DNA from 3 places in the Streptomyces sp. NPDC096205 genome. Region 3 is predicted to be linked to each of the others. Evidence: riboswitches for the same ligand, from Rfam matches in the RefSeq annotation. Region 3 holds a riboswitch; each other region holds the start of a gene.
The links. Region 3 has a riboswitch for cyclic di-AMP ahead of ACIQ6Y_RS05955 (M23 family metallopeptidase). Riboswitches for the same ligand answer to the same signal wherever they lie in the genome.
Positions count from the first base shown of each region.

Region 1: another riboswitch for cyclic di-AMP. It lies ahead of ACIQ6Y_RS24400 (transglycosylase family protein); the one in region 3 lies ahead of ACIQ6Y_RS05955 (M23 family metallopeptidase).
Region 2: another riboswitch for cyclic di-AMP. It lies ahead of ACIQ6Y_RS02715 (peptidoglycan DD-metalloendopeptidase family protein); the one in region 3 lies ahead of ACIQ6Y_RS05955 (M23 family metallopeptidase).

Region 1 covers NZ_JBIWFS010000006.1:491,005-501,276, reverse strand. The annotation lists gene ACIQ6Y_RS24430 (NAD(P)/FAD-dependent oxidoreductase) at 1-1,183, opposite strand, end outside; gene ACIQ6Y_RS24425 (DUF2382 domain-containing protein) at 1,757-2,818, opposite strand; gene ACIQ6Y_RS24420 (exopolyphosphatase) at 2,949-3,890, opposite strand; gene ACIQ6Y_RS24415 (DUF501 domain-containing protein) at 3,887-4,429, opposite strand; gene ACIQ6Y_RS24410 (septum formation initiator family protein) at 4,459-4,935, opposite strand; gene eno (phosphopyruvate hydratase) at 5,042-6,322, opposite strand; gene ACIQ6Y_RS24400 (transglycosylase family protein) at 6,637-7,329, opposite strand; cyclic di-AMP (ydaO/yuaA leader) riboswitch at 7,333-7,511, opposite strand; gene ACIQ6Y_RS24395 (transglycosylase family protein) at 7,696-8,763, opposite strand; gene ACIQ6Y_RS24390 (cytochrome P450) at 8,923-10,173, opposite strand.
Region 2 covers NZ_JBIWFS010000001.1:589,908-600,179, reverse strand. The annotation lists gene dxs (1-deoxy-D-xylulose-5-phosphate synthase) at 1-938, shown strand, start outside; gene ACIQ6Y_RS02735 (aspartate aminotransferase family protein) at 935-2,344, shown strand; gene ACIQ6Y_RS02730 (helix-turn-helix domain-containing protein) at 2,443-3,099, shown strand; gene ACIQ6Y_RS02725 (DUF6126 family protein) at 3,096-3,215, shown strand; gene ACIQ6Y_RS02720 (tyrosine-protein phosphatase) at 3,237-4,031, opposite strand; cyclic di-AMP (ydaO/yuaA leader) riboswitch at 4,471-4,629, shown strand; gene ACIQ6Y_RS02715 (peptidoglycan DD-metalloendopeptidase family protein) at 4,635-5,576, shown strand; gene ACIQ6Y_RS02710 (DUF6250 domain-containing protein) at 5,902-6,618, shown strand; gene ACIQ6Y_RS02705 (SGNH/GDSL hydrolase family protein) at 6,764-7,549, shown strand; gene ACIQ6Y_RS02700 (TetR/AcrR family transcriptional regulator) at 7,888-8,499, opposite strand; gene ACIQ6Y_RS02695 (APC family permease) at 8,621-10,174, shown strand; gene ACIQ6Y_RS02690 (acetate--CoA ligase family protein) at 10,232-10,272, opposite strand, start outside.
Region 3 covers NZ_JBIWFS010000001.1:1,407,872-1,418,143, forward strand. The annotation lists gene ACIQ6Y_RS05920 (VOC family protein) at 1-587, shown strand, start outside; gene ACIQ6Y_RS05925 (thymidine kinase) at 610-1,260, opposite strand; gene ACIQ6Y_RS05930 (alkaline phosphatase family protein) at 1,302-2,492, opposite strand; gene ACIQ6Y_RS05935 (DUF5998 family protein) at 2,492-3,088, opposite strand; gene ACIQ6Y_RS05940 (GNAT family N-acetyltransferase) at 3,176-6,022, opposite strand; gene ACIQ6Y_RS05945 (HPr family phosphocarrier protein) at 6,196-6,477, shown strand; gene ACIQ6Y_RS05950 (GntR family transcriptional regulator) at 6,614-7,309, opposite strand; gene ACIQ6Y_RS05955 (M23 family metallopeptidase) at 7,523-8,287, opposite strand; cyclic di-AMP (ydaO/yuaA leader) riboswitch at 8,300-8,464, opposite strand; gene ACIQ6Y_RS05960 (M16 family metallopeptidase) at 8,679-10,067, opposite strand; gene ACIQ6Y_RS05965 (M16 family metallopeptidase) at 10,064-10,272, opposite strand, start outside.

The DNA.
Region 1 (10,272 bases), on a different contig from region 3:
GGTGCATGTACCAGGCGAGACGGCCCTTGAGCTTGATCTTCATCTTGCCCATGACGATCATCGCGACGCCCTTGTGCAGGCCGAGACCCGCGACCGCGCCCTTGTTGGCGTGGCTGTACTCCTTCTGCGGGAAGCCCCGCATACCGGAGATCACGTTGTCGCCGAGGACCTTGGCCTGGCGCAGCGCGTGCTGGGCGTTCGGCGGGCACCAGGCGTTCTCGTTGCCCGCCTTGCGGCCGACGACGTCGGGGACCTGGGCGTTGTCGCCCGCGGTCCAGATGTAGTCGGTGCCCTTGACCTGGAGGGTGGGCTCTGCGTCGACGTGGCCGCGGGGGCCGAGCGGCAGGCCGAAGCGGGCCAGGGCCGGGTTCGGCTTGACGCCGGCGGTCCACACGATCGTGTTGGAGTCGACCTCGAGCCCGTTCTTCAGCACCACGTGGCCGTCGACGCAGGAGTCCATCGAGGTGGAGAGGTAGATCTCCACGCCGCGGCTCTCCAGGTGCTCCTTGCCGTACTGGCCGAGCTTGGGGCCGACCTCGGGAAGGATCTTGTCGGCGGCGTCGACGAGGATGAAGCGCATGTCCTCACGGGACACGTTCTTGTAGTACTTGGCCGCGTCGCGGGCCATGTCCTCGACCTCACCGATGGTCTCCGCACCGGCGAAGCCGCCGCCGATGAAGACGAAGGTGAGCGCCTTGCGGCGGATCTCCTCGTCGTTGGTGGAGTCGGCCTTGTCGAGCTGCTCGAGGACGTGGTTGCGCAGGCCGATGGCCTCCTCGATGCCCTTCATGCCGATGCCCTGCTCGGCGAGGCCGGGGATCGGGAAGGTGCGGGAGACCGCGCCGAGGGCGATCACCAGGTAGTCGAAGGGCAGCTCGTACGCCTCGCCGACCAGCGGGGCGATCGTGGCGACCTTGCGGTCCTGGTCGATGGTGGTGACCCGGCCGGTGAGGACCTCCGCCTTGGGCAGCACGCGTCGCAGCGGGACGACGACGTGGCGCGGGGAGATGCTGCCGGCGGCGGTTTCGGGGAGGAAGGGCTGGTAGGTCATGTACGACCGGGGGTCGACGACCGTGACGGTCGCCTCGCCGTAGCGCATCTTCTTGAGAATGCGCCGAGCTGCGTACAGGCCTACGTACCCACCGCCTACTACGAGGATCCTGGGACGCTCCGTGGTGCTCATGCCATCGAGTATCCACCCGCCTCAGGGGGGTCGCTCGTGCGCCCCTTCACAAGCTTCCACGGGGCCCGTGTTACACTCCGCGGCCCACGTGATCCAGGCCACGCTGCGGATCGGGAACCGTGTGGTGGCCTGGACCGTTGTCCATACCGCGTGAGCTGCCTCTCCGGGCCTCGGAAACCGTCGTGAGCCCCCTGCAGACGCCTTGGGCGCCCCTCTCGGGTAAGACGCCCCGTCTCGCATTCGAAGGCCCCGAGGGGCCCCGGAACGGCTTATCGGAGGCCCTTCAGCCCCCTCCGCGACCGAAATCCTTGTGAAGAACTTCACGAAGTTTTCCGACGTGGCGTCACCGGAGGCGGTTCCCGGACCCCCTCAGGGCGCTCAAACGGGGCCCTGACCTGCTCAACAGAGGCGCGGAGGGGCTCGATGCGGGCGCGGTGGAGCGCCGCCGGTGCGTCGGCGGCGCTCGTCGATTCCGGGGTGGATCCGGGGCTGCCGGCTGTCTGCCGGGGACCCGGGGTGGATCCGGGGCTGCCGGCTGCCTGCCGGGGACCCGGGGTGGATCCGGGCCGCCGGCTACCTGCCGGGGCCGGGCTTGTCGGAGCCGTAGCCCGGCTTGCCGGAGCCTGGCCCGGCGGAGCCCTTGCTGGAGCCGTAGCCCCGCTTGCCGGTGTCGTCGACCGTCTCGGCGTCGCTCTCGATGCGCTCCTTGCGCACCCGCCCGCGTACGGTCTCCTCCTCGGTGTGCTCCTCCGTGGTCAGGCGGACGCGCTCCATCGGCACGACCTCGGTGTCCACGACCGGCCGCTCCTCGTGCAGCACGACCTCGTGCTCCGCCTCGCTGATCTCCGGCCCGGACAGCGCGGCGTCGCGGTTGGCCTCGGTGATCGGCTCCCGTTCGACGCGCACCTCCTCGTGCCGCAGCGGAACGGTGCGCTCCTCCTCCTCGGTGACGACGTACTTGCGCAGCCGGACCCGGCCCGCCTCACGGCGCTCGACGCCCACGTGCATCCGTTCCTCGGACCGCGTCATGGCGTTGTCGTCGTAGCCCGCACGCGCACCGGCCGCCGCGCCGGTGCCCGTGCCCGTGGCGGCCATGCCGCGCTTGCCGGTGGGCGCCGTGCCGGTGCCCTTGCCGGTGGCCGCTGTGCCGCGCTCGCCGGTGGCCGGTGTGCCGGTGCCCGCCGCCATGCCCGTGCCCGCCGCCATGCCCGCGGCGCCTGCCGTGCCCGCGGCACCAGCGGTACCCGCGGCACCTGCCGCGCCTCCGTGCGCCCAGCCGCTCTCGCCGGGCTCGTTGGCGCGGGCCCAGGACTCGTCCCAGCTCATGCCGTAGTACTCGTAGAGCTGGTGCTCCTCGGTCGCCGACAGGTGGCCGCCGGAGTCGACGTCCACATGCGGGGCGTCCTTGACCTTGCCCTTGGAGTACGGGACCTCGATGTGGTCGTCCACCAGCGAGGCGTCGCGGATGGGCACGAAGGACTCGCTGGTGCCGAACAGGCCGGTCTTCACCGACGCCCACTCGGGGCGCCCGGTGGCGTCGTCGAGGAAGACGTGCTTGGCCTCACCGATTTTCTTGCCGCCCTCGTCGAGGACCGGATGGTCCAGGACCGCGGGAATCTGCTCTTTGGTGATCATGCTTGTTTCACCCTTCTTCCGGAGCGATTCCCTTGGCGGGTTGACGCCACAAAAGGTGTGAAACTACCCATAGGCAACAAAGAGCACATTCTTTCCGTAAGTGCTATCGCCTCACTTCAGTGCTCTCCCGTCACGCGACGGACCAGGCGATGCCGTCCAGGATGTCGTGCTCGCTGACCACGACCTCCTGCGCGCCGATCCGTTCCATGATCGACAGCAGCACCAGTGCGCCCGCCGCGATCACGTCGACCCGGCCCGGATGCATGGCCCCGACCGCCGCCCGCTCGGCGTGCGTGGAGCGCAGCAGCCACTCGGTGATCTCACGGACCCTGTCCCGGGAGATCCGGGAGTGGTGGATGGCCGCCGAGTCGTACTCCGGCAGCTCCAGTGCGATCGCAGACACCGTCGTCACCGAGCCGGCCAGGCCCACCAGCGTGTGCGCCTCGCGCAGCGGGACGGTCCGCTCGGCGAGGTCGAGCGCGGCCTCGATGTCCGCCCTTATGGCGGCGACCTGCTCCTCGGTGGGCGGGTCGGTGACCTTGCCGTCGTGCACCAGGTGCCGCTCGGTCATGCGCACACAGCCGATGTCGACGGACCGGGCGGCCCGGACGTGGTCGTCACCGACGACGAACTCCGTGGAGCCGCCGCCGATGTCCACGACCAGGTACGGCCTGGTGAGGTCGTCGCGGCCGGTCAGCTCCTTCGTGGCCCCGGTGAAGGAGAACTCGGCCTCCTGGTCGCCGGTGATGACCTCGGGCTCGACGCCCAGGATGTCCATGACCCCGCGCACGAACTCGTCGCGGTTCTCGGCGTCCCGGGAGGCGGAGGTCGCCACGAACCGCAGCCGCTCGGCGCCGTGCTCCTTGATGACGGCCGCGTACTCGCGGCACGCGGCGAAGGTCCGCTCCAGCGCCTCGGGGGCCAGCCGCCCGGTGCGGTCGACGCCCTGGCCGAGCCGCACGATCGTCATACGGCGGTCCAGCTCGACAAGTTCACCGGTGGCAGGGTCGCAGTCGGCGACCAGCAGGCGGATGGAGTTCGTACCGCAGTCGACGGCGGCGACCCGGGTCACCGGCCCTCCCCCTCTTCGCTCTTCTCGGGCAGGGTCACGCACGCGCCCTTGCTCCACCACTCCGGCAGCATCGCGAGGGCCTCGTCGCCGAGCGGGTTCACACCCGGGCCCGCGGCCAGCGAGTGCGCGACCAGGACATGCAGGCACTTGACCCGGTCCGGCATGCCGCCGGCGCTCGGGAAGTTCTTCAGCTCCTCGATCTCGTCGCGGCGCCGGATGTAGTCCTCGTGTGCGGCACGGTAGGCCGCGGCCAGCTCCGGGTCGGACTGCAGGCGCTCGGTCATCTCCTTCATCAGACCGCTGGCCTCCAGCGTGCCGATGGCCGAGTTGGCCTTGGGGCACGTCAGGTAGTACAGCGTCGGGAAGGGCGTGCCGTCGGGCAGCCGGGGGGCCGTCTCGACGACGTCCGGCTGGCCGCAGGGGCACCGGTGCGCGATGGCGCGCAGCCCGCGCGGCGGCCGCCCGAGCTGCTGCTTGAAGGCCTCGACGTCCGCGTCGGTGGGCTCGGTGCGGGGTGTGGTCGGCGGGGGCGTTTCCATCTGGCCTGAGGTTGTCTCTCTGCTATCTGTCACTGGTCGGAGGCGTCGGCCTTGTCGACGCCGTCCCAGACGTTGGAGTACCAGGGGCGGTCGGCCGCCCCCTGGTCGGTGCGGGACTGCTCGGCGGCGTCCGGGTCGACGACGATGTAGCCGGTCTCCCCGGGCATCACATAGTGCAGCCGCTCGCGGATGCGCTGCTCGGCGAACGCGTCGTCCTGCCACCGCGCCTTGAGGTCGCGCAGCTGCTCGACGCGTTCCCGCGCCTGCCGCTGCTGCCGCTCCATGTCGGCGATCTCGGCGCGCTGGGCGACGTACTGCCGCATCGGATAGGCGAGGGCGACGATCAGCGAGCAGACCACCAGGGCGAGCAGCGCGGCCCGGCCGGTGAGCCGGGAGCGGCGCGCCTGGCGGCGGGTCTGGGAGCGGTAGACACGGGCCGCGGTCTGCTCGCCGAGCAGTCGCAGTCTGGTCGCGGTGGAGAACCGGTCCCGGTCCTTCACGGCCATGTTGCCCGCCTCCCGATCACGCACGTACGTCCCCGCACACGGTACGGGACCGAGTACGGGGACGTACGTACGACGCTGCCTGTCAGGCCGCCTTACGGGGTGACGGTCAGCCCTTGAAGCGCGGGAACGCGCTGCGGCCGGCGTACACCGCGGCGTCGTCGAGGATCTCCTCGATGCGCAGCAGCTGGTTGTACTTGGCGACGCGCTCGGAGCGGGCCGGGGCACCGGTCTTGATCTGGCCGCAGTTGGTGGCGACGGCCAGGTCGGCGATGGTGACGTCCTCGGTCTCGCCGGAGCGGTGGGACATCATGCACTTGAAGCCGCTGCGCTGGGCCAGCTCGACGGCGTCCAGGGTCTCGGTGAGCGAGCCGATCTGGTTCACCTTCACCAGCAGGGCGTTGGCGGCGCCCTCCTCGATACCGCGGGCGAGGCGCTCGGGGTTGGTGACGAACAGGTCGTCGCCGACCAGCTGGACCTTGTCACCGAGCTTGTCGGTGATGGTCTTCCAGCCGTCCCAGTCGTCCTCGAACAGCGGGTCCTCGATGGACACGAGCGGGTACGCGTCGACGAGCTCCGCGTAGTACTCGGTCATCTCGGCGGCGGAGCGCTCCTTGCCCTCGAAGGTGTAGACGCCGTCCTTGTAGAACTCGGACGCGGCCACGTCGAGGGCGAGGGCGATCTGCTCGCCGGGGGTGTAGCCGGCCTCCTTGATGGCCTCGAGGATGAGGTCGAGGGCCTCACGGTTGGAGCCCAGGTTCGGGGCGAAGCCGCCCTCGTCGCCGAGGCCGGTGGCCAGGCCCTTGTTCTTCAGGACCTTCTTCAGCGTGTGGTAGACCTCGGCGCCCCAGCGCAGGGCCTCGGAGAAGGACTCCGCGCCGATCGGGGCGATCATGAACTCCTGGATGTCCACGTTGGAGTCGGCGTGCGAGCCGCCGTTCAGGATGTTCATCATCGGAACGGGCAGCAGGTGCGCGTTCGGGCCGCCCAGGTAGCGGAACAGCGGCAGGTCGCTGGCCTCGGAGGCGGCGTGGGCGACGGCGAGGGAGACGCCGAGGATGGCGTTGGCGCCGAGCGAGCCCTTGTTGTCGGTGGCGTCCAGGTCGAACATGGCCTGGTCGATCAGGCGCTGCTCGGTGGCGTCGTAGCCGACCAGCTCCGGGCCGATCTGCTCGATGACCGCGAGGACGGCCTTCTCGACACCCTTGCCGAGGTAGCGGTTCGAGTCGCCGTCGCGGAGCTCGATGGCCTCGAAGGCGCCCGTGGAGGCGCCGGACGGGACGGCGGCACGACCCGTGCTGCCGTCGTCGAGGCCGACCTCGACCTCGACCGTGGGGTTGCCTCGGGAGTCCAGGATTTCCCGGGCTACGACGACGTCGATGGACGGCACGAGCATCTCCTTCGTGGATGTGACGCTTTTGAGCAGAACCGTGGTGGCTCTGCGAGACGAGCCTAACCGCCTCCGGGGGATCGGCCAGCCGATCGCCCACCCCGTGGACGGAAACCGATCGTAAATTGTTTCCGAACGGAACAAACGGGCGGCGGTGAGCTCGTCCGTGCACGGCCGCGCGCTTCATCGCCGTACGGGCCCCGCCCCGGGCATCCCCGGGCATGACCCCTGGACATGACCCCTGGGCATGACCCCGCCCCGGTGCGTACGGGGGAACACGCACCGGGGCGGGGAGCCGGCGGGGGAAGCGCTGCCTACTTGAGGTGCAGCTGCTGGCCCGGGTAGATGAAGTCGGCGTCGTCGATGATGTCCTTGTTCAGCTGGAACAGCTTCTGCCAGCCGCCCTTGACGTGGTGCTTCTCGGCGATCGAGCTGAGGGTGTCGCCCTTGACGACCTTGTACTCGCCGTCGCCCTTCTCGACCTTCTTGCCGGTCGGGGTGGTGACGGTCTTCTTGGCGGCCGGGCGCTCCTGCGAGCGGGAGGCGCTCTGCTGCTCGGTCTCGCGGGCGGGGGCGGGGGTGCTCTCCTGCGTGGTGGTGCTGCCGGAGTCGGTGGAGCCGCCGCCGGTGTACGCGGCGCTGGACAGGCCCACGCCGCAGACCGGCCAGGCGCCCTTGCCCTGGCCCGCGAGGACCTTCTCGGCGATTTCAATCTGCTGGGACTTGCTGGCCTGGTCGGCCGTGGCGGCGTACTGCGTGCCGCCGTACGCGGCCCAGGTGGAGGCGGAGAACTGCAGACCGCCGTAGTAGCCGTTGCCGGTGTTGATGGACCAGTTGCCGCCGGACTCGCACTGGGCGACGGCGTCCCACTCGGAGGCGGTGGCGGCGGAGGCGTTGCCGGCCGCCATCAGCGGGGCGGCGACGGCGGCGCCGGTCACACCGGCGATGGCGATGGCGCGAGTGGCCTTGGACGGACGACGGTGCTTGCCCTTGCCGGAAAACAGCATGGAGGATCCCCTCACCGACGCCTGCGAGGTGAGCTGTCGGGTTCGGGCCGGTTGAGTTGCCCGGCCGCGGCTCTCACGAGCTGCGGCTTCACCCCAAGCCGGTTCCGGTGTCGAGTTTCCTCAACTGCCGGACCCGGCGCCTACCTTGGGTCCCCCGCTCCTGCCTACGGCGCTTGACGCGACGACTGTTCCCGGGCTGCCACTGGCAGGATTCGGCGTTTGTGGCGGCCGGGGCTCGTGTTGGCGAGCGGTCATGACCGTAGACAGGCGATCGGCGGATTTTCAAAGACGATCAGGGCTTCTGAGACTCATCCCACAGTTTCGCCAAACCGGACATTTAGCGGCGAACCATGACGTGAACTCCCGCTACTTTTCGCCCGGTTCGACCCCTACCGCGAGCGTCTGACCGGGCAGGATGAGGTCCGGGTCGACGCCGACCGTCTGCCGGTTCTCGGCATACAGCTCCGACCATCCGCCCTGGAGGCCAAGGGAGTCGGCGATGCCCCACAGGCTGTCGCCGGCCCGCACGGTGTACTCGCCGTCGGCGGCGTCCCGCACGGCCGCACCGCTGCGCGAGGCGTGACGCCCCGTGGAGTCGCCCGTACGACCGTCCGCCACGCCCTCCTCGACGCCCTCGTCGGCGCTGTCGCCGCGGTGGCGGCCGGTGGCGGTCTCGTCCGAAGAGGTACCACTCTGGCCGGACTTGTCCGAGTCGCCCTGTGCGTCGCCCGTGGCGGAGCTGTCGGGCGCCAGTGCGGTGGCGTCGGGGTCTTCGCTCGGGTCGGCGTCCGAATCGGGCGAAGGGTCCGTCTTGGTCGTATTGCCCTGGTCGTCCTGGGCGGTCCGGCCGCTCGCGTCGCTGTCGGCGCTCTCGCCGTCGGCCTCGGTCGACGAGTCGTCGGACGACGAGGCCGACTCGGACGGAGAGGGGAGCAGACGAGAGGAGTCGGACGAACCAGATGTGTCGGACGTGTCGGACGAATCGGGGGTGTCGATCAGGCCGCCCAGACCCGAGGAGGTGTCGTCGGAGACGCCGGTGTCGACGTCGGCCGGCGCGGAGTCCTCACCGAGGCCCGAGAGCGGGCCGCAGGTCGGCCACGCCGTGACGCCCTGGTCCGCGAGGACGCGCTCGGCGACGGCTATCTGCTGCTGGCGGCTGGCCTGCTCGGGGCTCGGGGCGTAGTCCAGGCCGCCGTAGGTCTCCCAGTCGGTCTGGGTCAGCCTCAGGCCGCCGAAGTGGCCGTAGCCGTCGTTCGCGCTCCAGGCACCGTCCGTCTCGCACTCCGCGACCCGGTCCCAGGTGGTGCCGTCCGCCGCGCTCGCGCCCGAGGCGCCGAGCAGCGGGATCGCGATGGCGGAGCCGGTCACTCCGGCCGCGACGAGGAGAGCCGGAGCCTGGCGGGGGCGACGGTGACGACCGTTCCCGGAGAGCATGCGGAAGCCTTTCGTGCGACAGCAGTGATCGGCGCGGCGTGTGATGCGGGGCGCCGCACTGATGGGTGAACGTATCGGCAGACGATCACTTGTCACAAGTTAATGCCGCACAGATCACGTGAAGATCACAGACTTGAGGGTGTGTCACGTTTGTCTGTGTCAGCTTCCTGTGCCGGCCCCGGCACTGGGGGTGAACTCCACCGGCAGCGTGCGCAGGCCCCGCATGATGAGGCCGCCGCGCCAGCGCAACTCGGCCGGATCCGCGGCCAGTCGCAGGTCCGGCAGCCGGGTGAGCAGTGTGGCCAGCGCGGTCTGCCCCTCCAGCCGGGCCAACGGGGCGCCCAGGCAGTAGTGGATGCCGTGCCCGTACCCCAGATGCTGGTTGTCGCGGCGGGCGAGGTCGAGGGTGTCCGGGTCCTCGAACCGGGCCGGGTCCCGGTCCGCCGCGGCCAGCACCACCAGCACGGGGTCGCCGGCCGCGATGTCCTGCCCGCCGATGGCCAGCGGCTCGGTGGCGAACCGCCAGGTCGCCAGCTCCACCGGCCCGTCGAAACGCAGCAGTTCCTCCACGCCGGTCGCGAGGAGGCCGGTCTCCTCCGCGGCGAGCGAGCGCTGGAGACGCTCGCGCTGCTCGGGGTGCGTGAGCAGGGCGAACGTGCCGTTGCCGATGAGGTTCACGGTCGTCTCGAACCCGGCGAACAGCAGGATGAACGCCATCGCCGCCGCCTCGTTCTCGGTGAGGTGCTCCCCATGGTCCGAGGCGCGGATGAGGCCCGAGATGAGGTCCTCGCCCGGCGCGGGCTCCGCGGGCAGCGCCTCCCGCTTGCGGTGGATGAGCTCGGCGAGATAGCCGCGCATCTTCTTGACCGACCGCGCGACCCCGCCCCGCGGGCCGCCGCCGTGCCGGATCATCATGCCCGCCCAGTCCCGGAAGTCGTCCTGGTCCTCCCGCGGGACGCCCAGCATGTCGCAGATGGCGTAGATGGGCAGCGGGAAGGCGAACTCATGGATGAGGTCCGCCGAACCCTTCGCCGCGAACTGGTCGATGAGGTGGTCGGTCAACTCCTGCACCCGCGGCGCGAACTCGGCCACCCTGCGCGGTGTGAACGCCTTGCTCACCAGCCGCCGGAGCCTGGTGTGGTCCGGCGGGTCGATGTTCAGCAGATGCGTCATCAACTCCGCCTTGCGCTCACCGGGAATCCCCGTCTTCCCCTTCGCGTGCGCCGGCTCGTCGTGATGCTCCGGGTTCTTCGACAACCGCGCGTCCGCCAGCGCCTGCTTGGCATCGGCATAACGCGTGACCAGCCACGCCTCCACCCCACTCGGCAACCGCGTCTTCCGCACCGGCGCGTGCTCCCGGAGCCAGGCGTAGGCGGGGTACGGGTCTGTGGCGAACTCCCAGGTGAACAGCTCGGGGGGTGCGGGGTGGGAAGGGGGGTGGGGGGTGGGGGTGGTGTCGGGGTCGGGGGTGGAGTCGGGGCTGGGGGTGGCGTCTGGGCCGGGGGTCGT
Region 2 (10,272 bases), 820 kb from region 3:
AGATCGTCAGGATCGGCGAGGAGCGCGAGGACGTCGTCGCCCTCACCGCCGCCATGCTGCACCCCGTCGGGCTCGGCAGGTTCGCCGAGCGCTTCCCGGACCGGGTCTGGGACGTGGGCATCGCCGAGCAGCACGCGGCGGTCAGCGCGGCCGGGCTCGCGACCGGCGGACTGCACCCGGTCGTCGCCGTGTACGCCACCTTCCTCAACCGCGCCTTCGACCAGCTCCTGATGGACGTCGCCCTGCACCGCTGCGGGGTCACCTTCGTGCTGGACCGGGCCGGGGTCACGGGCGTCGACGGGGCCTCGCACAACGGCATGTGGGACATGTCCGTGCTCCAGGTCGTGCCGGGCCTCAGGATCGCCGCCCCGCGTGACGCCGGCCAACTGCGCGCCCAGTTGCGCGAGGCGGTCGCCGTGGACGACGCGCCGACGCTGGTGCGCTTCCCGAAGGAGTCCGTCGGCCCGGAGATCCCGGCCGTGGGGCGGGTGGGCGGCATGGACGTCCTAGGACGATCCGAACGCCCCGAGGTGCTGCTGGTCGCCGTCGGGGTGATGGCCCCGGTCTGTCTCCAGACGGCCGAGCTGCTTCAGGCCCGGGGCATCGGCTGCACGGTCGTGGACCCGCGCTGGGTCAAGCCGGTCGATCCCGCCCTGCCCGAACTGGCCGCCGGGCACCGGCTGGTGGCCGTTGTCGAGGACAACAGCCGTGCCGCCGGGGTCGGTTCGGCCGTCGCCCTGGCACTCGGCGACGCCGACGTCGACGTACCGGTGAGGAGATTCGGCATCCCCGAGCAGTTCCTCGCGCACGCCAAGCGCGGTGAGGTGCTGGCCGACATCGGGCTCACGCCGGTCGAGATCGCCGGGCGGATCGGTGCGAGCCTGGCCGTGCGGGAAGAGACGTCAGAAGCCGATCCGGTCGAGGAGCAACCCGCATGACCACCACCGAACCCGCCGCCGGGACCGGGCAGTTCGACCTCGGCAGACTCCTCGCCGAGCGCGCCGCCGAACGCTACGAGCTGCACAGCAAATACCTCAACCACCAGCTCCCGCGCATGCTGCACACCATCGGCTTCGACAAGGTGTACGAGCGTGCCGAGGGCGCCTACTTCTGGGACGCCGACGGGAACGACTACCTCGACATGCTCGCCGGGTTCGGGGTGATGGGCCTCGGCCGGCACCACCCGGTCGTCCGCAAGGCGCTGCACGACGTCCTCGACGCGGGCCTCGCCGACCTCACCCGCTTCGACTGCCAGCCGCTGCCCGGACTGCTCGCCGAGAAGCTGCTCGCCCACAGCCCCCACCTGGACCGGGTGTTCTTCGGCAACAGCGGCACCGAGGCGGTGGAGACCGCCCTGAAGTTCGCCCGCCGCGCCACCGGCAAACCGCGCGTCCTCTACTGCGACCACGCCTTCCACGGCCTGACCACCGGCTCCCTGTCCGTCAACGGCGAGGACGGCTTCCGCGACGGCTTCGCCCCGCTGCTGCCCGACACCGCCGTCCCCCTCGGTGATCTCGACGCGCTGGCAAGGGAGTTGAAGAAGGGCGACGTGGCCGCCCTCATCGTCGAGCCGATCCAGGGCAAGGGCGTCCACGAGACACCGCCCGGCTATCTGCGCGCCGCGCAGGAACTGCTGCACCGGCACAAGGCGCTGCTCGTCGCCGACGAGGTGCAGACCGGCCTCGGCCGGACCGGCGACTTCTACGCCTATCAGCACGAGGACGGGGTGGAACCGGACCTGGTGTGCGTCGCCAAGGCCCTGTCCGGCGGGTACGTCCCCGTGGGCGCGACCCTCGGCAAGGACTGGATCTTCAAGAAGGTCTACTCGTCGATGGACCGCGTCCTCGTCCACTCGGCGAGCTTCGGCTCCAACGCCCAGGCCATGGCGGCCGGCCTGGCCGTGCTGTCCGTCATGGAGAACGAGCAGATCGTCGCGAACGCACGGGCCACGGGCGAGCTGCTGAGGTCCCGGCTCGCCGCGCTGGTCGACCGTTACGAGCTGCTGGCCGACGTACGCGGCCGGGGGCTGATGATCGGCATCGAGTTCGGCCGGCCCAGGTCGCTGAAGCTGCGCAGCCGCTGGGCCATGCTCCAGGCCGCCCGCAAGGGCCTGTTCGCGCAGATGGTCGTCGTCCCGCTGCTCCAGCGGCACCGCATCCTCACCCAGGTCTCCGGGGACCACCTGGAGGTGATCAAGCTGATTCCGCCGCTGATCGTCGGGGAGAAGGAGGTCGACCGGTTCGTCGACGCCTTCACCGAGGTCATGGACGACGCGCACAGCGGGGGCGGGCTGATGTGGGACTTCGGCAGGACGCTGGTGAAGCAGGCGGTGGCCAACCGCTGAGGGTTGCAGCTGGGGCTTACCGCTGTGAGGGGCTTACCGCGTTTGCCTCTGAGGCAATAAATTTGCCCGAGAGGCAAGCCTGCGGCTGAATGGAGAGCATGAGCTCTCACGAGACCGAGCCTTCAGTGGACGAGCCTGCCGCGGACGAACCGGCCGCCGAGGCGCCGGTGGGTGACCTGCCCGCCGTCGCGCCCCAGCTGCGCGCCCTGCGGCGCCGGGCCTCCCTCACGCTGGAGGCGGCCGCGCGGTCCGCCGGGCTCTCGCCCGCGCATCTGTCCCGGCTGGAGACCGGCCGGCGCCAGGCCTCGCTGCCGATGCTGCTCGCGCTCGCCCGCATCTACGGTACGACCGTCTCCGAGCTGCTGGGGGAGCGGGTCGCCGACCGGGACGCCGTCGTACGAGCCGACGACATGGAACCGACCCGGGCGGGCGGCTGGACCTACTGGCAGGCCGGTGCGCCCGGCCGCGGCATGCAGGCCCTGCGGGTGCACGTGCCGTACGGCTCCCAGGGCGACATCGTGCGCGTGCACCCAGGCGAGGAGTGGCTGCACGTGCTGACGGGGCGGCTGCGGCTGCGCCTCGGCGACACCGCGCACCGCCTCGGTCCCGGGGACAGCGCGCACTTCGACTCGCTGACCCCGCACCGCATCGCCGCCGAGGACGAGGGCGGCGTCGACCTTCTCTTCGTCCACACCCTGCTGCAGAGCCCCACGGCCGCGTTGTGCCTGGGCCCCATGACGGGAGACACGCCATGAGCGACATCGAGGAGAAGTTTCCCCGCACCCTGTGGATCCGGCTGCTGATCTACATCGTGGCCGGGCACGTCTTCGCCGGGTTCCTCTATCTGCTGTTCGAGGTCGGAGCCAAGTAGGCTCCCGCCGCTCAGGCCGGCTCAGTCGAGCAGCCGGTCCCGCAGCCGCTCGCGCGTGTCGGGCGTCACACCGAGGCCCCGCTCCAGATAGGCGTCGACCCCGCCCCAGGTCTCCTCGATGGTCTCCATCGCCGCCGTCAGATACTCCGCGCGGGCGTCGAACAGCGGGCTGAGCAGCTCCATGACCTCGGGCGAGTAGGCGGAGGCGTCGCCGTTGCGGCGCACCTTGTAGCGGCGGTGCTTGGCGTTCGACTCCAGGTAGTCGGTGAGGATGGCGTCGCGCTCGACGCCCAGGGCCAGCAGGGTCACGGCGATCGACAGGCCGGCGCGGTCCTTGCCCGCGGCGCAGTGCATCAGGGCGGGGACGCTGTCCTCGGCGAGGGCGTGCAGCACCTGGGAGTGCTCGGCGGTGCGCTCCTTGACCATGATCCGGTACGAGGTGATCATCCGGTTCGCCGCCTTGCCGTCGGCGAGGATCGCGCGCAGCTGGTCCAGGTCGCCCTCGCGGACCATCTTCCAGAACTCGGCGCCGTCGGCCGGGTCGCTCAGCGGAAGGTTGACGTTGCGCACGCCCGGCAGCTCCACGTCCGGGCCCTCCAGCTTCTGGTCCGCCGCGTTGCGGAAGTCGAAGATCGTGTGCAGGCCCAGGGTCGTGAGAAAGGCCGCGTCCTCGGCGGTCGCGTGCGCGAGGTGGCCGCTGCGGAAGAGCACGCCCTGGCGCACCCGGCGTCCGTCGACGGTCGGCAGTCCGCCCACGTCACGGAAATTGCGGACTCCGGCCAGCTCCGGCTCGGTCGACGGGACCTGCTGCGTCACGTGGGGCTCCCTCCGGTCGGGTCCCGCCGGCGCGGCTCGACCGACGGGCACGTCCATGACCATACGACTGACCCTACGACACGGCTTCCCTGGGATATGTATGTGCCGCTTCTCCGTCTGCGTCGCATCTGGGCTTTCTGTCCGAATTAGCGCCTTCCTTCCAACTCGCTCTGGAATAAAGGAACGTGGAGCAGCGTCACGTGAGCAGCGTCATAGCCGTGACCGTGCGTCGCCCGTCATGCTCACGTAATCAATGCGTTTTTCAAGGGCATTTGGCGAATGCGGAACGGCCGAAATGCACGGAGGGTGACCGGGAATTCCCGAAAGGGATCAAGAAGAAGGCCTTCGGGTGGAACCTCTTGCTTGTCCCTTTGCGTCTTGGTCGCTTACGTTCGCCACCGATCCGGACGGACGCCTAATCCTGCCGCCGACCGGAGCCCGCGCAAACCCACCCGTGTACGGCAGGAGCGGGGGACCCACAGGTACATCCGCCTGTTCCGGTCTCCGGAAACAGGCTCGGGGTTAAGCCGCGCCCGGCGCGGCCGGACATCTCCAGTCCGCACCCGACAGCTCACCTCGCAGGCGCCGGAGAGGAAAACGCCCATGCCCGCGAAGGGTAAGCACCGCCGTCCCAAGGCCCAGCGCCTGACCCGTTCCATCGCCGTCGCCGGTACCGGTGGCGCCGCACTCGCCCTGCCGCTTCTCGCGGCCACCGGTGCGAATGCCGCGACCGGACAGTCCGTCCCCGAGAAGGCCGTCAGCTCGGCCGCGACGGTCCAGAAGACCGCCATCAAGGCCGCCGAGAAGAAGGCCGCGACGCCGCGCACGTATTCCGTGAAGGTCGGCGACTATCTCTCGAAGATCGCCCAGGAGCAGCACGTCAGCGGTGGCTGGCAGAAGCTGTACCAGGACAACCGTGAGGTCGTCGGCAGCGACCCGTCGCTGATCCACCCGGGCCTGAAGCTGTCGCTCGGCAAGAAGGCCGCGGCCACGCAGTCCTCCGAGTCCGCCGCGAAGAAGTCCGCCGCCCCGCAGAAGTCCGAGGCGCCGAAGCCGGCCACGCAGTCCTCCGAGACCGCTGACTCCTCGAAGGCCTCCGAGCCGGCCGCCACCCAGGCGGACACCACCGCGGCGAACGGCTACACCGCCCCCGTGAGCGGAGCCACCGTCGGCACCGGCTACCGCGTGGCGGGCAGCATGTGGTCCAGCGGCTACCACACCGGCGCCGACTTCGTCGTCCCGACCGGCACCTCGCTCAAGGCCGTCGGCGCGGGCACCGTGGTCTCCGCGGGCTGGGGCGGCGCGTACGGCAACCAGGTCGTCGTCAAGCTCGCCGACGGCTACTACGCCCAGTACGCCCACCTGTCCGCGCTGTCCGTCTCGGCCGGCCAGACGGTGACCGCCGGGCAGCAGGTCGGCCTCTCCGGCGCGACCGGCAATGTGACCGGCCCGCACCTGCACTTCGAGATCCGCACCACCCCGGACTACGGCTCCGACGTCGACCCGGTCGCCTACCTCCGCTCGCACGGCGTCGCCATCGGCTGACGCCCGCGGCCCACACCGCCGAAGGCCGGACCCCGATCCCCGGGTCCGGCCTTCGGTGTGTCCGGACCCGGAGATTCGTGATCTCCGTGTTGCGGCGGTGTGGCGGAGTCTGCCGGGGTGTCGACAGCGGCGGCGTGTTGTGGCCAGAGTGGTCCCCGACAGGACGGCAAGCGCTTTCTGCTGGCGTCCTGGCGCGTTCGGTGGTGTACGCCCACGCCGTCGAGGTGACCGTGGTCGAACTCACCGACGCGCGCCCGGAGTTGCCCGAGATCCGGTCGGCACTCCATGGCTGCCCCCGCTCACCCCCGCCGAAGGAGCCTCTTCCGTGACGACCACGCGCAGAACGTTCGGAGCCCTGGCCGCCGGAGCGGCCCTCGCGGCGCTCGCCCCGGCCGGTCTTGCGAGCGCGAGCCCCCGCCACGGGCGTCTGCTCGCCCACGACGACTTCCGGCACGGCCTCGGCCGGTGGGCGACCGAACTGCAGGACGGCGGCACGGTCACCGCGTCCGGCGGGGTGCTGGAGGTGGACGTACCGGCTGGGGTCACGGTCTGGTTCCGGCAGCGGCTCGAAGGCCCGTATGTGCTGGAGTACACGGCCGTGCCGGTGTCCGAGGGCGGCGTCAACGACCGTGTCTCCGACCTCAACAACTTCTGGAATGCGGTCGACGCCCGCTCCCCGCACGACCTGTTCGCCACCCCGCGCGGCGGCGCCCTCGCCGAGTACGACCACCTCAGGACGTACTACGCCGGCTACGGCGCCAACGGCAACACCACCACCCGGCTGCGCCGTTACGTCGGTGAGGCGGGGGTCCGGCCACTCGTGTACGACTACACCGAGCCGTTGCTCGTGCCCAACCAGCCCCACCATGTGCGGATCGTGTCGGCCGGATCGCGCGTGCAGTGGTGGAACAACGGCCGGCTCGTGTTCGACTACACCGACCCCGAGCCGTACACCGGCGGGCACTTCGCCTTCCGTACGGTCTGGAGCCACTTCCGGATCAGTGAGTTCCGGATCTGGCGACCGCACCCCCAACAGGGCTGAACGGGAGGTTATTCCCGGACTTGCCGAGACTTTAGGCGTGGCTTATCTCACCGCCCGTCAACCCCGCCCTACGGTCGCGTAGGTCACATTCGAGGAGGAATCATGGGCCGATGTGGCAGACGATTCGAAGAGTGACAGCAGATCAGTGATCGGGTCGTACGTGGCGGTGGGGGACAGCTTCACCGAGGGCGTCGGCGACCCCGGCCCCGACGGGGCGTTCGTCGGCTGGGCCGACCGGTTCGCGGTGCTGCTCGCGGACCGACGGCCCGAGGGCGACTTCGAGTACACCAACCTCGCCGTGCGCGGGAAGCTGCTCGACCAGATCGTGGCGGACCAGGTGCCGCGGGCCGTGGAACTCGCCCCGGACCTGGTCAGCTTCTGCGCGGGCGGCAACGACATCATCCGGCCCGGCACCGACCCCGACGACGTCGCCGAGCGCTTCGAGCGGGCGGTCGCCGCGCTCACCGAGGTGGCCGGCACGGTGCTGGTGACGACCGGCTTCGACACCCGCGGCGTGCCCCTTCTGAAGCATCTGCGCGGCAAGATCGCGACGTACAACGGCCATGTGCGGGCCGTCGCCGACCGCTACGGCTGCCCGGTGCTCGACCTGTGGTCCCTCAAGTCCGTCCAGGACCGCCGCGCCTGGGACCACGACCGGCTCCACCTCTCGCCCGAGGGCCACACCCGCGTCGCCCTGCGCGCCGGACAGGCCCTCGGCCTCGACATCCCGGCCGACCCCGAGCAGCCCTGGCCGCCCCTCCCGCCCCGCGGCACCCTCGACGTCCGCCGCGACGACGTCCACTGGGCCCGCGAGTACCTCGTCCCCTGGATCGGCCGCCGCCTGCGCGGAGAGTCCTCCGGAGACCACGTCACGGCGAAGGGCACTCTGAAGCCGGACGAGATCAAGCTGAGGATCGGGGTCGTGGCTTAAGGGGCCCTTCTTGGGGGCGCGGGGAACTGCGCGAGCAACCAGAGACGGCGTGCAGTCGGCGAACAACCGGCGCCCCCCAAAGGGGCGCGGGGAACTGCGCGAGCAACCAGAGACGGCGCGCAGTCGGCGAACAACCCGCGCCCCCACGGCGACGGCCGGTGCCGAGCCCGACCTCCAGGAGGATCGGAGCTGTGGGGCAACGCCCCAAAGGGGCGCGGGGAACTGCGCGAGCGACCAACGACGGCATGCAGTCGGCGATGAACCGTCGCCCCCCACGGCGACGGCCGGTGCGAGACGCCGAGAGATATGACCGCCCCGGACCGAGCCGAGCCCGACCTCTAGGAGGTCAACGCCTCGACGGACAGCCCCAGTTCCCGCGCCAACGCCTCGTCCACCCACTCCGTGGCCCGCGCCCGCGACACCGCGCCCGGGTAGGAGGTGAGCTGGACCGCGAGCCCGTCGAGGAGGGCGGTCAGGCGCAGGGCCGTGGTGGTCGGGTCCGGGCACTGGAACTCACCCGCGGCCACGCCCTCGGCGATGACCTCCGCCAGCGCGGCCTTCCACTGCCGGTCGAGTTCCCGCGTGACATCCCGCAGGGCCGGCTCGCGCAGGGCCGCCGCCCAGCCCTCGATCCACAGCCGCCAGCCCTTGGCCTGACCGGTGGGGGCGTACCAGCGCACGGCCGCCCGCAGCCGACGCAGCGCGGACGTGCGGCGGCCGAGCAGCCCTCGCAGACGGGCCAGATCGCCCTCGGCCGCGTGCGTGAACGCGGCGGCGACCAGCTTCTCCTTCGTCGAGAAGTGATAGAGCACCAGCGCGTTGCTCACGCCCAGGGCCGCGGCCACGTCGGCGATCCGCACCGCGGCCACGCCTCGTGCCTCGATCTGCTCGATGGCGGCCCGCAGCAATTCCTCGCGCCGCTCTTCCACGCTCAACCGCACTCTCGCCACGCGGTTCACCCTACACAGCGACCCCCGACGCGAGCTCTTGACACCCCCGTGCGGCCGGGCCACAGTACCGCACTACTGACTGCCCATTCAGTCAGTAGCTGTCGTCAGTAGGAGTCCGCCCGTGACCCACGCATCGACCACCTCCACTCCTTCGCAGGGCCCCGGCGCCCCCGACCTCTCCGCGGGCTGGGGCGAGCAGCGCACCCGGCTGCGCAAGGATCTGCGCCGGCTCGACGTGCTGTTCTTCCTCATCTGCACGCTCGTCGGCCTCGACACCATCGGCTCGGTCGCCGCCCAGGGCCCGCAGGGCCTGACCTGGATGGCGATCCTCGCGCTCGTGTTCTTCCTGCCGTACGGCCTGCTGGTCGCCGAACTCGGCGCCGCCTTCCCGGTGCAGGGCGGCCCCTACGTCTGGACCCGGCTCGCCTTCGGCCGCCTCGTCGCGGGCGTCAACCAGCTCCTGTACTGGATCTCCAACCCCGTCTGGGTCGGCGGCAGCCTGTGCATCATCGCGCTCACCACCTGGGAGGAGTTCTTCACCCCGCTGCCGGGCGCCTGGAAGTACGCCGCAGGACTGCTGTTCATCTGGGGCGGCGCGCTCGCCGTCGTGCAGTCGGTGAGGATCGGGAAGTGGGTGCCGATCACCGGCGCCGTCGCCCGGATCGTCCTGCTCGGCTTCTTCCTGGTCTCGGTCGTCGTCTACGCCGTCCGACACGGCGTCCACGCCCTGCCCGCGGGCGACTTCGCCCCCACCTACGCCGGGTTCGTCGCCCTCGTCCCGGTCCTCATCTTCAACTACGTCGGCTTCGAACTGCCCAGCTCCGCCGCCGAGGAGATGCGCAACCCGCGCCGCGACATCCCGCTGTCCATCCTGCGCTCCGGCTTCGCCGCGCTGCTGCTCTACGGCGGCCCGATCCTCGGCATCCTGTTCGTGCTGCCGGGCGAGCGCATCGGCAGCCTGGGCGGGTTCATCGACGCCTGCAAGGCCGTCTTCACCGTGTACGGCGGCTCCATCGCGGCCGACGGCACGGTCACCCTGACCGGCTTCGGCGCGGTCTGCGGCGGCATCGCGGCGGCCGGCCTGATCCTCGGCCTGCTCACCTCCGGGGTGACCTGGGCGATGGGCGCCCACCGCGCCCAGGCGGTGGCCTGCGCGGACGGCGCCGGACCGGCCTGGCTCGGCCGCATCTCCGAACGGCACGGCACCCCGGTCCGGGTGAACCTGCTCTCCGCCGTCCTGGCCTCCGTGCTGTTCGTCGTCGCCCTGGGCCTCAGCGGCGGGGACGGCGAGAAGTACTTCGCGGCCGGACTGGGCCTGACCATCTCCACCACCTTCATCTCCTACGTCATCACCTTCCCCAGCCTCGCCGTACTGCGCCGCAGGTACCCGGACGTGCCCCGCCCCTACGCCGTCCCCGGCGGCCTGTTCGGTGCCCGGCTGGTCGCGGGTCTGGCCACCGCGCTGGTCGCCTTCACCGTCGTCGTGCTGATCTGGCCGGGCTTCGGCGTCGGCTGGTTCGGCACGGAAGGCAGCGCGGCGGACTCCCTGCCGGAGTCGTTCGCCGGACAGCGCCTGCAGTACACGCTGAGTCAGGTGGTGCCGCTGGCCCTGTTCGTGGGGATCGGGCTCGTGTTCTACGCCGCCGGGGCGCGGACCCGCAGAGAGAAGGGCTAGCCGCTCTCAGGTCGTACGAAAGGGGGCCTCCCGCGCGGGAGGCCCCCTTCGCTGTGCTCAGCCCAGTACGGCGTGCGCGTCCAACGCGAGCGCACCGC
Region 3 (10,272 bases):
CGGACCGCCATCTGCCGATCGCCTGGACGCCCTATCTGGCCTCGGACGACGTCGACCAGACCGCCGACACCGTCCGGCTGTGCGGCGGCACGATCGGCGTCGGCCCGCTGGACGCCGCCGAGGCCGGCCGGATCGCGATCGGCTCGGACCCCGCGGGCGCGGTGTTCGGCATCTGGCAGGCGGACGCGCACCTCGGCACCGCGATCACCGGCGTGCCCGGCACGCCCGCCTGGAACGAACTCCTCACCTTCGAGTCGGCGACCGTCGTCAAGTTCTACGAGACCGTGTTCGGCTACGAGCGCCAGGAGTCCGCGCCGTCCGCGGATGCCACCGCCGACGACGTCACCCTGCTCCTCGACGGCCGCCCCGTCGCCGACGTCCACGGCGTCGGCAACGCCCTGCCCCGCGACCGCGGTCCGCACTGGCTGACCTACTTCGAGGTCGCCGACACCGACGCGGCCCTCACCCGCCTCGTCGCCCTCGGCGGCCACGTCCTCACCCCGCCCCACGACAGCCCCCACGGCCGCGTCGCCATCGCCACCGACCCCGAGGGCGCCCGCTTCGCACTGATCCAGCACACGGCCTGACCTGCGGGGACTCCGGCGCTTGCTACGCCGACGGCACCGGCAGGACGTCCGGGGACAGGGCGGCCGCGTGGGCCGTGGCCGCGGTCATACGGCGGCGGTGGTGGCGGCGGCACAGGACTTCGTAGCCGATCTCGTCGGCGGAGCGGGTCACATCGCCGACGACCACCTGGGCGCCCTCGACGACCATCTCGCCGCCGACGGTACGGGCGTTGTGCGTGGCGCGCGCGCCGCACCAGCACAGGGCCTCCACCTGGAGCACCTCGACGCGGTCGGCGAGTTCGACGAGCCGCTTGGAGCCGGGGAAGAGCTTGGAGCGGAAGTCGGTGGTGATGCCGAAGGCGTAGACGTCCAGGCCCAGGTCGTCCACCACGCGCGCGAGCTGGTCGATCTGCTCCTCCGCGAGGAACTGCGCCTCGTCGGCGATGACGTAGTCCGCCCGTCCGCCGTGGGAGAGATGGTCGACGAGGTACGCGTAGAGGTCCATGCCGTCCTCGACCTCGACCGCGTCCGTCACCAGCCCCAGGCGCGAGGAGAGCTTGCCCTCGCCCGCCCGGTCGTCGCGGGTGAGGATCACGCCCTGGAGGCCGCGGGCGGAGCGGTTGTGCTCGATCTGCAGAGCCAGCGTCGACTTCCCGCAGTCCATCGTTCCGGAGAAGAACACCAGCTCGGGCATGGCAGGTTGAACACCTTTCGGCGAATGGGAGGGGTCGGGATTCAGGAGCGGACTTCGAGCAGCGGGACGAGCTGCTCGGCCGCGGTCATCGAGCCGTGGTTGCCGACCATCGCGGACTCCTTGGGCTCCCGCTCGGAGGCGATGATCAGGACGTCGTCCCGGGCGGCCGCGACCACGTCGCCGATGCGCGCGTACACCCGCTCGTCGATGTGCGGCCCGAACCAGCCCGCCGCGATCGCCTCGTCCCGCGAGGCCACCCAGAACTGCTCGCCGAGCACCTCGCGCCAGCAGATCAGGACGTCGGACTCGGCGCCCGGCAGCGCGTACACATGCCGGGCCCGGCCCTCGCCGCCCAGCAGGGTGACGCCGGCCTGGAGCTCCCAGTCCTCGTCGAAGTCGATGCGGTGCTGCTCGTCGAAGGGGATGTCGACCATGCCGTGGTCGGCGGTGACGTACAGCGCGGTGCGCGGCGGCAGCTGCTCGGCCAGCCGCTGCACGAGCCGGTCGACGTACATCAGCTGGCCGCGCCAGGTGTCGGACTCGACGCCGTAGCGGTGCCCGGCGCCGTCCAGTTCGGCGTAGTACGTGTAGACCAGGGCCCGGTCGGCGGCCGCGAGCTGCTCGGCCGCGAAGTCGATCCGCTCCTCGCCGGTGAGCCGCCCGTGGAAGGTGCCGCCGCTGAGGGCGACCTTGGTGAGCGGGGTGTTCTGGAAGGCGGGGGACGACACCTGGGCGGCGTGCACTCCCGCCCGGCTGGCCAGCTCGAAGACCGTGGGGTACGGCTGCCACGCGCGCGGGTCGCTGTACGGCTGCCAGCGCAGCTGGTTCATCAGTTCGCCGGTGGCCGGGTTGCGCACGGTGTAGCCGGGCAGTCCGTGGGCGCCCGGCGGCAGGCCCGTGCCGACGGACGCGAGCGAGGTCGCGGTGGTCGCCGGATAGCCGGCGGTGAGCGGCCGCCCGGTGCCGCCGCGCGAGCTCGCGAGCAGCGAGGTCATGAAGGGCGCCTCGTCCGGGTGCGCGCGCAGCTGCTCCCAGCCGAGGCCGTCGATCAGGAAGACGCAGGCCCGGTCGGCCGCGGCCAGCTCCGGGATCGCAGCCGTCAGGCCGGGCACGCCCATGCCCGCCGCCAGCGTGGGCAGCAGGTCGGCGAGGGAGCCGCTGCCGTACTCGGGTACGGGCGCGGAGGCGACGGCGAGGGGTTCCGGGTGGTCCCAGGGGGCGGGGTGCACCATCAGCGGGTGGTGTCCGCGGTGGCCTCGGAGACGGCCTGCGCGAAGGCGAGCGCCTGGCGCACGGTCTCCGGGCCGTCCCCCGCCTCGCTGACGCGCAGGCTGAGGTCGTCGGCGGTCGAGTTGCCGGTGTAGCCGTGGTCGGCGTCGCAGTTGGGGTCGCCGCAAGCGGCGGGCTCCAGGTCGATCCGGGAGACCGCGCCCCAGCCGATGGTCAGCACGACCTCGCGCGGCAGCGTGCCCGGCGTGTACTGCTCCGGGTTGGCCACGACCCGGCTCACCACCACCGAGGAGATCCGGCCCAGCTTGACCGACTCCGTGGAGGTGGTGGCGTACGGCGTCGGGGAGGTGGTGTCGGCGGCCTGCTCGTCGGTGTGGCTGACGATGAAGCGGGTGCCGGTCAGGACCAGTACGGTCACATGCCGGCGGACCTCGTTCTGGTCGAACGTGGTCTCCTGGTGGACCAGGTACGACCGGATCGGCTCGCCGCCCACAGCGGCCTCCACCGCCTCGGCCACGAGGGCCGGGTAGTAGCCGCTGCGTTCGATCGCCGCACGCAGCCCCTGGGTCGTCGTACTGGTCTTGGCCATGCCGTCCATCCTACGGGGGCCCACTGACTGCGAGGGACCTGTCACGCGCTACTCGGCGTCCCCCGGGGCTCCTCGGCACTTCTGACCACCGCGGGATCAGTACGCGGGGAGCGTGCGCGGCCCTAGGTCGTCGCGGGCCGGGGGCGGGGCCAGGCGCACGGAGGCGCCGAGCACGCTCAGGCCCTGCGGGGCGACGACGACCGGCTCCAGCGTGACCGCCACCACCTCGGGGTGGTCGTCGACCAGCCGGGACACCCGCAGCAGCAGCTCCTCCAGGGCCGGGGTGTCGACGGGCGTCGAGCCGCGCCAGCCGAACAGCAGCGGAGCCGTCCTGATCGACCGCACCAGCGAGGCCGCCTCCCGGTCGGTGACCGGGATCAGCCGGTGCGCGGTGTCGCCGAGCAGCTGGGAGGCGGCCCCGGCCAGCCCGAACGACAGCACGGCTCCGGCCGCCGGGTCGATGACCGCCCGTACGACGGTGTCGACGCCGCGCGGCGCCATGCGCTGGACGACCGGCCGCAGCTCCTCGGGCCTGCCGAACAGTTCGGTCAACTCCGTGTACGCCCGCCGCAGTTGCTCCTCGTCGGCGAGGTCGAGCCGGACGCCGCCCAGGTCCGCGCGGTGGCGCAGATGCGGGGCGGTGGCCTTGAGGGCCACGGGGTAGCCGAGCGCCCGCGCGGCCTCGACGGCGGCCTCGGGCGTGGGCGCGGGCAGCGCGCGCAGCACCCTGATGCCGTACATCCCGAGCAGGTCGCACGTCTCGTCCGTGCCGAGGGTGAGCCCCTGCCCGCGCGCGAGCAGCCCGTCGATCAGCCGCGCGGCCGCCTTCTCGTCGACCTCCTCGAACTCCGGCACCTTCCCGGGCTGCGCCGCGTCCCGCCGCCACTGCGCGTACTTCACGGCTTCGGCGAGCGCGCGGACGGCCCGTTCGGCGGCGGGGTAGGAGGGGATGAGGCGGGGGGTGGCTTCCGAGGGAGCGGCGGGGGCGGGCGGCTGTTCCGCGGCGGGCACGCGTTCCGCGGGGCCCAGGGCATCGCCGGCGACGCCCTGGGATCGCGAACCGGCCCGGGGTGCGGTGCTCGCGGCCGCGGACAGCGCCGCGGCGAGCCCTCCGAGCTCCACATGCACGACCAGCACCGGCTTCCCGGGCACCTCCTCCGCCGCGGACCGCAGGGCCTCCGCCAGCTCGGCGTCGTCCGGGGTCCCCTCCCCGATGGCCGGGATGGCGGTGACGACCACCGCGTCGCAGGAGTCGTCGGCCAGCGCCCTCGACAGCGCCCGCCGGAAGTCCTCCGCGGCCGCTCCCGTCGTCAGATCCAGCGGCGGCAACGGCTGCAGCCCCTGGGACAGACACGCGTCGTACGTCAGCAGCCCCAGCGACTCGGAGTTGCCGAGGATCGCCACGCGCGGCCCGCCCGGCAGCGGCTGGCGTGCGAGCAGCAGCCCCGCGTCGACCAGCTCGGTGATGGTGTCGACGCGGATCACCCCGGCCTGCCGCAGCAGGGCCGACACCGTGTCGTGGGGCAGCCGGGTCGCCCGTACGGCGTGCCCCTGGGGCGCGGCGCCGCCGTGCCGGGCGCCCTGGACGACGACCAGGGGCTTCATGGCCGCCGTACGCCGGGCGAGGCGGGTGAACTTGCGCGGGTTGCCGATGGACTCCAGGTACATCAGGGCGACGTCGGTGTCCGGGTCGTCGTACCAGTACTGCACGACGTCGTTGCCGGAGACGTCCGCGCGATTGCCGGCGGAGACGAACGTGGACACGCCGGTGACGCCGGTGACTCCGCCGCCGCGCCGGTGCAGTCGGGACAGCAGGGCGACGCCGATGGCGCCGGACTGGGTGAACAGTCCGATGCGGCCGGGGCGGGGCGTCTCGGGGGCGAGGGAGGCGTTGAGGCTCACCTCGGGTGAGGTGTTGATGATCCCGAAGGCGTTGGGCCCGATGATCCGCATCCCGTACGCGCGCGCGTGGCGGACCAGTTCGCGCTGTCGCTCGCGCCCGTCGGGCCCGCTCTCGGCATATCCGGCGGAGATCACGACGAGTCCCTGTACGCCGTGTTCGCCGCACTCGGTGACGACCTCGGGCACCCGCTCGGCGGGCACGGCGACGACGGCGAGGTCGACCGGCCCGGGGATGTCCCGCACGGACCGGTGGGCCGGGACGCCGTCGAGTTCCTTCAGCTCCTCGGGGAAGGCCCGGTTGACGGCGTACAGCTGTCCGGTGAAGCCCGCCTCGCGGATGTTGTCGAGGACGCTGCGGCCGACGGCGCCGGGGGTGCGGCCGACGCCGACGACGGCGACGGAGCCGGGCGCGAGCAGCCGCCGTACGGACCGGGCCTCGGCGCGCTGCTCGCGCGCGTGCTGGACCGCGACGGAGCGGTCGGTGGGCTCCAGGTCGAACTCCAGGCGGACGACGCCGTCCTCGAAGCTGCGCTTCTGGGTGTACCCGGCGTCGGTGAACACCTTGATCATCTTGGTGTTGGCGGGCAGCACCTCGGCGGCGAAGCGGCGGATGTCGCGCTCGCGGGCCACGGCCGCGATGTGCTCCAGGAGAGCGGAGGCGACACCGCGCCCCTGGTGGGCGTCCTGGACCAGGAAGGCGACCTCGGCCTCGTCGGCGGGCGCGGACGCGGGCAGGCCGTTGGTGCCGATGCGGTCGTAGCGTACGGTGGCGATGAACTCGCCGCCGATCGTGGCCGCGAGTCCCACCCGGTCCACAAAGTCGTGGTGCGTGAAGCGGTGGACGTCCTTGGCGGACAGGCGCGGGTAGGGCGCGAAGAAGCGGTAGTACTTCGACTCGTCCGAGACCTGCTCGTAGAAGCTGATCAGGCGCTCGGCGTCATCGACGGTGATGGGGCGGATGCGCGCGGTGCCGCCGTCGCGCAGCACCACGTCGGCTTCCCAGTGGGCGGGGTACTCCTGCCGGTCCGGCGCGCTCTGCATGGGGCCCAGAGTACGGCTCGCGTACGACAACGGCGCGGGGCAGTCTGTGAGGACGTGGGGTCGGACCGAGGCCGCGGTTCCGGCTGCCACCCCGGGACATACGTCTGTCCCGGAGTCGCTTCACGTGTGGAACACTGGTCTAGACAACCCTGAGCACTGAAGGGCAGCAACACATGGCTGAGCGCCGCGTCAACGTCGGCTGGGCCGAGGGCCTCCACGCCCGCCCCGCTTCCATCTTCGTCCGAGCCGCCACGGCCGCAGGCGTCCCGGTGACGATCGCCAAGGCCGACGGCAACCCCGTCAACGCGGCCTCCATGCTGGCCGTCCTCGGCCTGGGCGCCCAGGGCGGCGAGGAGATCGTCCTCGCCTCCGACGCCGAGGGTGCGGACGTCGCCCTCGACCGCCTGGCCAAGCTGGTCGCCGAGGGTCTCGAGGAGCTTCCCGAGACCGTCTGAGGAATGACTCGCTGAGTCACGAAGGGCTCGTCCGAATTATCGGGCGAGCCTTTCGCATTTCCCGTTCGGGCGAGGTTTCCGGGCATCAGAAATAAACCCCCCGGGAATTACTTCCTCTTTGTATACGGTGCCCGTGTTAATGCCGCACGCCCGACATGTTTACGGGATGTTGCGAAGTCCTCACACGGTCCGCGCGATCGGCGCCGCCGGAAAAGCGCAGCCGGTGCGCGGCGATCGACCGCTCGGTGTGCAGCGCGGTGATCGCCCGCGCGCGTTCGCCGTCCCCGCGCGCGACGGCGTCCACGATCGCGCCGTGCTCGGCCCAGGAGTCCATGGGACCGGACGGCGCCTCCACGGTGTACATCCAGGCGATCTTGTGCCGCAGCTGGGTCAGCACCGACACCAGGGCGGGGCTGCCGGAGGCCTGGGCCAGCGTCTCGTGGAACCAGCCGCCCAGGGAGCGCAGATCCTCGCTGTTGCCCCGCCTGGCCCGCTCCTGGCCCAGCCGGACGAGGCCGCGCAGCACCTTCAGATGGGCCTCGGTGCGGCGCTGGGCGGCCCGTGCGGCCCCCAGGGGCTCCAGCAGCACGCGCATCTCCAGCAGGTCGGCGGCCTCCTGCTCGGTGGGTTCGGCGACGCACGCGCCCGCGTGCCGCCGGGTGACGACGAACCCCTCCGCCTCCAGCGTGCGCAGCGCCTCGCGGACGGGGACGCGCGAGACGCCGTAGCGGCGCGCGAGCAGTTCCTCGGTGAGCCGGCTGCCGCGTTCGTGGACCCCCGCGACGATGTCGTCCCGGATCGCCGTGCATACCGAGTGCGCCGGAACACGCATGACCGACCTCCGCCTTTAATCCCCGTGAAACGTCGACGATTGACGTGTGTTCAGCGACTCTATTGCAATGCGGCCGCATTTCCGACGGCGGGCCGGAATCCATGGATATTTTTTGGACAATCGGCCGCCGGGCGGCGACCGGAACGCCGAAAGCCCCGGCTGCGGGAGCCGGGGCTTTCTAGGCTGTCGAGGCTTTCGAGCAAGACCTGTCGGTCAGATGTTCACGCCGTGCGAGCGGAGGTAGGCGACCGGGTCGATGTCGGAGCCGTACTCGGGGCTCGTGCGGGCCTCGAAGTGCAGGTGCGGGCCGGTGACGTTGCCGGTGGCGCCGGACAGGCCGATCTGCTGGCCGGGGACGACCGACTGGCCCACCGCGACGGAGATGGAGGACAGGTGGCCGTACTGGGTGTAGGTGCCGTCGTGCATCCGGATGACGACCTGGTTGCCGTACGCGCCGCCCCAGCCGGCCTCGACGACCGTACCCATGCCGACGGCCTGGACGAGGGTGCCGCTCGCGGCGTGGAAGTCGACGCCGGTGTGGCTGCCGGAGGACCACAGCGCGCTGCTGGCCTGGTAGGCGGTGGAGACGTACGAGCCGGCGATCGGGGCCACGAAGGTGTTCAGGCGCTTGCGCTCGGCCTCACGGGCGGCGCGCTCCCTGGCCTCACGGGCGGCCTCGGCCCGCGCCTCGGCGCGCTTGACGGCGGCCTCCTCGGCCTTCTGCTCCGCGAGCGCCTCCTCGGCGGCCTGCTTCTGCGCGGCGGCCTGGGCGTCGATCTGCTCGGCGACGGAGTCGCCGATGGTGACGACCGGCAGCAGGCCGGTCTGCTCGGCCTCGGGCTCGGCGGCGAGGGCCGGCCCCGCGAGGGTGCCGATGACGCCGGTGGTGGTGAGCGCCGCGACGCCCGCCGCACGGGCGGTGCTGCGCTGCATCCGGCTGGGACGACGATGCTTCCCGGTGGCGCGCGTGAACGCCATGAAGTGGCTGGTCCTTTCCTTCCCTCTCGCCTACCGGGTTAGCTGACGGGTTCGGAGCAGGAAGGTCTCCTACGGACCCCCTCGCTTCACGCGCGGGCGTCCGATTCACCCCAGGGACTGCGATGGGTCCCCGGCTCCCCTGGCTCGCGCCGTAGGGGGACTCGGCGATGACTGTCCGGTGCCGCGGATGCGGCGCACTGCGTGACGAACAGCCCGGACGACACTAAGGGGATCATCTTTCGATCCTCTAATGGATCAGCGTTTTTGTAGCGCATGCCACAGGGCAGACGGGCAGCATCTCCTGCAATTCACAGCCAACTCGGACAAACGAGGGCCCTGATGACGCTCCGGTCACCAGGGCCCACGCGTGTGTGGCGCGAATTCGCCGTCCCTACTCGGCGCTCACCACGGTGACTTCACCGATGCCGAGGGCCTCCACGGGCTCCTTGATCTGCGCCGCGTCGCCGACCAGGACCGTCACCAGCCGGTCCACCGGGAAGGCGTTCACGACGGCCGCCGTGGCCTCCACCGTGCCGGTGGCGGCGAGCTGCTGATACAGCGTCGCCTGGAAGTCGTCGGGCAGATGCTGCTCGACCTGGTCGGCCAGCGTGCTCGCGACGGCGGCGGCCGTCTCGTACTTCAGCGGCGCCACCCCGACGAGGTTCTGCACGGCCACGTCCCGCTCGGCGTCGGTCAGCCCGTCCGCGGCGAGGGTGCGCAGCACCGTCCACAGGTCCGCCAGCGCCGGGCCGGTGTTCGGGGTGTCCACGGACCCGCTGATGGCGAGCATCGACACGCCCGTGCCGTCGGGCGCGGAGCGCAGCACCTGGCCGAAGGACCGCACGCCGTAGGTGTAGCCCTTCTCCTCGCGCAGGACGCGGTCCAGGCGGGAGGTGAGGGTGCCGCCGAGGCAGTACGTGCCGAGCACCTGGGCGGGCCACACACGGTCGTGGCGGTCGGGGCCGACGCGGCCGATGAGCAGCTGCGTCTGGACGGCACCGGGGCGGTCCACGACGACGACCCGGCCGGTGTCGTCGGCGGTCACCGCCGGCACGGGCCGCGGCGCGGCCTTGGAGCCCGTCCAGGCGCCGAGGGTCTCGCCGAGCAGGGCGTCCAGGTCCAGGCCCGTCAGGTCGCCGACGACCACGGCGGTGGCGGTCGCGGGACGCACATGCCGCTCGTAGAAGGCGCGCACGGCCGCGGAGTCGATCGCGGCGACCGTCTCCTCGGTGCCCTGGCGCGGCCGGGACATGCGCGATGCCTGCGGGAACAGCTGCCGGGAGAGCTCCTTGGCCGCGCGGCGGGCCGGGTTGGCCAGCTCGTGCGGGATCTCGTCGAGGCGGTTGCGCACCAGCCGCTCGACCTCGCCGTCGGCGAAGGCGGGCGCCCTGAGGGCGTCGGCGACCAGGCCGAGGGCCTTGGCCAGGCGGGAGGCGGGGACCTCCAGGCTGAGGCGGACGCCGGGGTGGTCGGCGTGCGTGTCGAGGGTGGCGCCGCAGCGCTCCAGCTCGGCGGCGAACTCCTCGGCGGAGTGCTTGTCGGTGCCCTCGGAGAGGGCGCGGGCCATGATCGTGGCCACGCCCTCCTGGGCGGCCGGCTCGGCGTCGAGCGGCGCGTCCAGCAGCACCTCGACGGCGACGACCTGCTGGCCGGGGCGGTGGCAGCGCAGCACCGTCAGGCCGTTGTCGAGCGTCCCGCGCGTGGGCGCCGGGAACGCCCACGGCCTGGCCTCGCCCGGCTTGGGCTGCGGGTGGAAGTCCATCGCGGCGAGCTCGGTCACTTGGCCGCCTCCTCGTCGTTGTCGTGGGCGGCCTCCACCGTGGCTTCGGCCTCCGGGTCCTCGGGGAAGTCCTCGTCCTCGGTGTGCTCCGCGGACTCGGGCGACAGCGGCTCGTAGACGAGCACCGCGCGGTTGTCGGGCCGCAGCCGCGCCGCGGCGACCTCGCGGACCTCGTCGGCGGTCACCTCCAGGACGCGCTGCACAG